2 linked regions of the Sediminitomix flava genome follow. The protein of the gene in region 2 interacts with the protein of the main gene of each other region in a pairwise test. Links are inferred from orthologs where the notes say so. Each region holds a gene or a part of one and is shown on either strand. Other genes may lie near its edges. The genes, in order: def and BC781_RS24065.

Region 1 (3,074 bases), on a different replicon or contig from region 2:
TACTACGTTGCAATGAGTTTGGTGACTATTGCAGAAGAAATTGAAGAGCCTTTCGGAGAAGATCCGAATGACCTTCCTGTCGATAAGATTGCTCAAAACATCTGTAAAAATGTCTTTGAGATCATGGAAGGGGAAACGACTCCAGAGTTAGTTTAAAAAATGAATAAAATGAGAAAAGTATATTTACTTTCAAGCTGTTCTACTTGTCAGCGAATTGTGAAAGAAGCGGAAATCCCAGAGGGAGTAGAAATTCAAGATATCAAGACTGAGAACATTACGCTAGATCAGCTTGAAAGCATGAAAGAAAAAGTAGGGAGTTATGAATCTCTTTTTAGTAGAAGAGCAATGAAGTACAAAGAGTGGGGGCTGAAAGAAAAAGCGCTCACGGAAGAAGATTATAAAAACTACATTTTGGAAGAATATACTTTCTTGAAGCGCCCGGTTATTTTTTGGGATGATCAAATCTTTGTCGGGAATGCTAAGAAAACCGTAGAAGCTCTCAAAGAAGCGGTTGCTACTTCAAAATAATTTAGAATATCACTATTATTCTTAAGGTTATGGCTGATACCATAACCTTTTTTGTTTTATAGCTAGATAGGAATGCTTATTTTTGTGCTTTAGTATTTTTCAAAGATGATAAAACAAGATATATGGGGAGAATTGTAGGAATTGATTACGGACTGAAAAGAACAGGGCTTGCAGCTACCGATCCTATGCAGATTATTGCATCTGCTATTGAGACGGTTCCTACTGAAAACCTAATTGATTATCTTAAAAAATACCTAGAACAAGAACCTGTTGATGCTTTTGTACTCGGACATCCTAAAAATCTTGATAACACTGCTACAGATTCAACATCGGCAGTAATGGACTTTAAGGTTAAATTAGAGCAAACATTTAATCTCCCTGTTCATTTGGAGGATGAAAGATATACTTCTAAAATGGCTATGGATGCCATGATCAGAGGTGGAATGAAAAAGAAAGATCGTCGTCAGAAAGGTAATTTAGATAAACTTAGTGCCGTGATTATTCTTCAGTCTTATATGGAGAGTAAAGGTTTCTAAGCAAGAATGAAAGAAATTAGAATATAGATATAAAAGAATGATTTTACCTGTAGTAGCATACGGAGACCCAGTTCTGAAAAAAGATTGTGAAGATTTCACAGCTGAAGAACTTCAGAACATCCAAGAGTTGGTAGATAATATGTATGAAACAATGTACAATGCCAACGGGGTAGGACTTGCGGGACCTCAAATTGGAATTGCAAAACGAATTTTTGTAATCGACTCTGTTCCAATGTTTGATGAAGGAGAGGAAAGTAAAGGCGTAAAGAAGGTCTTTATCAATGCTGAAATCATTGAAGAATGGGGTGAAGAATGGGGCATGGAAGAAGGCTGTTTGAGTATCCCTGGTATTAGAGGTGAAGTCTTCAGACCTGATAATTTGAAAATCCGTTATTTGGATGAAAAAGGACAAGAGCATATTGAAGAGTATGACGATATGAACGCTCGTGTCATTCAGCATGAGTATGATCACATTGAAGGTATTCTTTTCACAGATTTGCTTAGCCCATTAAAGAAGAGAATGATCAAAGGGAAACTTGCCAACATCTCAAAAGGTAAAGTTCCTCATGAGTATAAAATGAGATTCCCTAAGGCATAAATTATTTTTGTAAGGCAGGTTTTCATAAATCTGCCTATTTTTCCTAAACTTATCAACCCTCCAAAATATGAAATCTAAATCCCAATTCTTTAGACTTGTATATTTTGTACTATCATTATTTTTCTTTTCCTGTGACAGTAATGCATTCGATTTTTCGGGAATGGAAGGTATGGAATTGCAGTTGTTTAACGAAATTAATAGTTACAGAACTTCATTTTCCAATAACCCAGCATATCGTACTGATCAAGCCATTTATGAACAAGCGAAAAGGTATGCAATCAAAATGGCAGAGAAAAGACGAACGCTAAACGAGCCTACAGATCAGCGAAAATCAGCCATAAGAAAGTCGATCACTTTTGGTAATTATGGTGAAATAGAAATGAAAATCGGGTTTCAATTCCAGATAAACCCCGCTTCTCATGCTTTTGAAAATATAAAACGAAGCTACAGTAGGTACATGATTTCTGATTCTTATAATGCATGTGCCGTTGGAGCGATGCAGGATCAGCAAGGAAATACTTATTTTAGTGTGATTTTTATTGAAGCTTTATAAAGTACTTTTTCAAGCAATAGATTTATGTTGAAAGAACAGTTGAAAGTCGCTTTGGTGCAAACGAATCTTTACGATTTAAAGATTGGGGCAAATCTAGCTATGTTGGAAGAATTATTTTGGGAAATAGAAGATGATACAGATCTAATTCTTTTACCTGAAATGTTCACGACGGGCTTTCATCAAGAAGCTGCTCAATTGGCAGAACCCATGAATCTGACAACTTCTAAATGGATGCTTCAGATGGCAAAATTGAAAAATGCGGTCATTATGGGAAGTTTTCCTGTCAAAGAAAAAGAAGGAGTATTCAATCGTTTACTTGTAATGAATCCCGATGGAAGCTATAAGTACTACGATAAACGCCATTTATTTAGAATGGCCGATGAAGACAAGACTTTTAGTGAAGGGAAAGAGAAGCTAATTGTTGAAGTTGAAGGCTGGAAAATATGCCCGCTGATTTGTTATGATCTTCGTTTTCCAGTTTGGAGTAGAAATTGCGGAAATGAATATGATATCTTAGTATATTTAGCAAACTGGCCAGCTCCAAGAGTTGAAGCATGGGATACGCTTTTGAAGGCAAGAGCTATAGAAAACCTTAGTTATTGCATTGGTGTCAACCGTACTGGTCAAGATATGAATATGGTGGCTTATAATGGTCATTCGGTGGTAGTTAGTCCTAAAGGAAATGCACTGAATGAACTTTATGATAAAGAGCAAATTATATCTGTATCTCTTCATAGAAAAGATTTGGATGGATTAAGAGAGAAATTTCCTGCCCATCTTGATGCTGATAAATTTACGATACTTTAAAACTTTCTAATTGGAGTTACTTTTTTACTTATTTGGAATCGGTATATGCTTA
Region 2 (3,128 bases):
TCGTTTTCTGAGTCGTTTTCCTCAGAAGACGGATGCAAAGGTAAGAACTTTTTCTTTTCAACTCCAAAACTTTTTTCAAGTTTTTTTTTTGGAGTGTTTTGAGAAGCATTTCTTCAAAACCTTTACGCATGACATTGTTTTACGTCTTTTCAGTGAACGTTTTCACTGAAGACGGCTGCAAAGATAAGAGATTTAATTTGATCTTTCCAAATCTAATTTTGTTAAGCGATTTAAATAAAGTGAACTGACTTCATTTTCAGTATTTAAAGACTTAAGCTTTCTCTTATTTCTTTAGCAAACTTGTGTTTGAACCTTGTTTCCCAAGCGTGCTTCTCGTTTGAAGCGGGTGCAAAAGTGAGGGTTTTATTTGGACTGTGCAAACATTAAATGAATAAAATTTCACTCATAACATTTAACACACTGATTTTGTATTAGAAAAGTTACACATAGAATCTTCACTGCACTTTTTTTATACTTCGAGTTTCGTAAATTCGAAAAAAACATATTACCGTACACTAACTATATTAACAATGAAATTTGTATTTGTTTCATCTTTAATTTTGCTACTACTACAATCACTTTCTCTTTCTGCACAAGAGTTCAATTCTATTCAAGAAGTCGAAAACTACATGAAAACTCATGATGACTTCAAAAAGAGGATGGATGACGGTTGGTATAAAATCTATTTTGTAGAAGACAAAAAAGAAGAAAATTTAATTGAGGGCTTTGCCTTACTACATGATGGGTTTATTTCTCAAGTGTATTCTAAAGATGCTAACTACATCTTGAAGGTCCAATCAAATAATAGAGTTCACCATGGGAAAGGGACATTCTATGATTTGGTCTACGAAGAGACGGATAACATGGCTGAAGTAATTCCTCATCACAAATTCTCTGCATATTTTATTAAGAGTACAGTTGAGGAGAGTAACAAAAGCCCACACTTTGATGGCCATTGGATGGCATGGACTGATTGGTCTGGCGTAAATAAGAACCATGGCTATTTTATTTTCTTGAAAGAAAGTACTGCTGAAGAATACCAACTTGTTGGGTATTTGGACAAGCACACTGCTGACCAACCAAATTCATGTGTTCCTTCTGAAGGTGATTGGTTATACCTTCCGATGAAACAAGGGGAATATGATTATTTAGCGGTGAAAAATAGTGTAAAGGTTAATAGACATATGCCAACTAAATCGGGTAAGCTGAGAATTAAAGCTGACAATTGTCCTAAACTTTACCTTTCTAAGAAATTAAAATCATAATACTTTTTTAGGGGCAAAAGAAAAGGGATTCCAAAAATGGAATCCCTTTTTATATTTTTCGATTAATCTATAAAACTTAGATTAACTCATTTTTCACAAGGTATTCTGCGATTTGAACAGTATTGGTTGCAGCTCCTTTTCTAAGGTTGTCTGCCACAATCCACATATTCAAAGTATTTGCTTGAGACTCATCTCTTCTTAGACGACCAACAAAAGTTTCATCTTTATTATGCGCGGTCAATGGCATAGGATAAACATTATTTGCAACGTCATCTTGCACAATGATTCCATCTGCACTTTCTAAAATACTTCTCACTTCTTGAAGATCGAAATCCTCTTCAAACTCAACGTTTACAGATTCTGAGTGACCACCAATTGTAGGGATACGTACGGTAGTAGCTGTTACTTGAATAGTATCGTCACTTAGAATTTTCTTCGTCTCATTGATCATCTTCATTTCCTCTTTCGTATATCCATTATCCATGAATACATCAATATGAGGTAATACGTTAAGATCAATTTGGTGAGGATAAGCTTTTTCTCCTTCTACGCCTTTACGCTCATCCATTAACTGATCTACTGCTTTTTTACCTGAACCTGTTACTGACTGATAAGTAGATACCACAACACGCTTAATCTTATAACGGTCATGAAGTGGCTTTAATGCTACCACCATCTGAATAGTAGAACAGTTAGGGTTTGCAATAACCTTATCGTCTTTTGTTAACTCAGTAGCATTTACTTCTGGTACAATCAGCTTTTTGGTAGGATCCATTCTCCATGCTGAAGAATTATCAATTACTGTAGTTCCTACTTCAGCAAATTTAGGAGCAAACTCTAATGATGTACCTCCTCCTGCAGAGAAAATAGCTACATCTGGTTTTTCCTCAATTGCTTGTGGGATTGTAATAATCGTATATTCTTTTCCTTGGAATTCTACTTTTTTTCCAGCCGATCTTTCTGAAGCTACAAGCAGTAACTCATCAAACTGAAAATTTCTTTCTTGGATAACTCTGAGCATTTGCTCACCTACTAATCCTGTTGCGCCAACTAATGCTAGTTTCATTTTATTCGACGATTAAATTATCATATTCTCAAAAACAAAGTAAAAATAGAGTATTATTTTAAAATTATAAGCAGTAAAACCGTGATTTTTTTAAAACTTTTTGAAATGTGTTATAAAAATAACACTCTATAATAAAGTATGTTTGTTTTCATTCCTTCCAAATTCAAATCTGATTGCCTAACGTAATCACAAAGTATAATGTCGAAACTATTAAGTTTCATTAATTATGAAGACAGAACATATAAGTAGCTTCCACTTCAGATAAACTGAATTATTCTTATTTTTGGTTTAATGCATTAACGAAACCAAAAGGCTATGAATAAGAAATCATTTAAGATTTTTACTTTTTTGATATTGGTATTCACTTCTTTTCTGAGCAATGCTCAAGTAAAAGTTAATCCGAATATTAAATCCACTAGTGAAAAAACTATCCTTTATTATGTAGAACATTTCCCTGAAAGTAAAAGTGATCAAGTATACGACCTTAGTACAAGCGACCCTGCTGCACCACTTGGAGGAATGGGGTATTTTCTCAATCAACTTTATGATGAAGTGAAATACCCTAAACAAGCTGAAAAGAATAATGTATCGGGAAAAGTATTGGTCAGGTTTATTGTGGAAAAAGATGGTACTTTATCAAATATCGAAGTTGTAAAAGGCTTAGGTTATGGTTGTGATAAAGCATCTATCAAAGCAATTAAAAAAATGGGGAATTGGCGCCCTGCCGTTCATAAAGGAGAACGAGTAAGACAAAAGTGGCAACTCCCTATTGGTTTTGCACCGAGAAAACTAAGACA

The links.
Region 1: the proteins of BC781_RS24065 (region 2) and def interact in binary tests that used the Escherichia coli proteins (3 or more experiments, as listed by UniProt). The link is inferred for Sediminitomix flava from one-to-one orthologs.

What each region holds. Positions count from the first base shown.
Region 1 is NZ_QGDO01000001.1:1,117,952-1,121,025, reverse strand. The notes cover bases 145-2,881. They hold def (peptide deformylase), read left to right. Parts: upstream 145-1,101; coding sequence 1,102-1,662; downstream 1,663-2,881. Other genes in these bases: BC781_RS04350 (amidohydrolase), read left to right, coding at 2,240-2,881; BC781_RS04355 (CAP domain-containing protein), read left to right, coding at 1,730-2,215; ruvX (Holliday junction resolvase RuvX), read left to right, coding at 651-1,064; BC781_RS04370 (arsenate reductase family protein), read left to right, coding at 169-528; BC781_RS04375 (bestrophin family protein), read left to right, coding at 145-156. Outside these bases: more of BC781_RS04375, read left to right, coding at 1-144; more of BC781_RS04350, read left to right, coding at 2,882-3,022; BC781_RS04345 (sodium:calcium antiporter), read left to right, coding at 3,033-3,074. UniProt on the Escherichia coli protein: Removes the formyl group from the N-terminal Met of newly synthesized proteins. Requires at least a dipeptide for an efficient rate of reaction. N-terminal L-methionine is a prerequisite for activity but the enzyme has broad specificity at other positions.
Region 2 is NZ_QGDO01000011.1:123-3,250, forward strand. Bases 337-3,127 are described here. They hold BC781_RS24065 (aspartate-semialdehyde dehydrogenase), read right to left. Parts: upstream 2,332-3,127; coding sequence 1,342-2,331; downstream 337-1,341. Other genes in these bases: BC781_RS24060 (hypothetical protein), read left to right, coding at 531-1,265; BC781_RS24070 (energy transducer TonB), read left to right, coding at 2,647-3,127. In the rest of the region: more of BC781_RS24070, read left to right, coding at 3,128-3,128.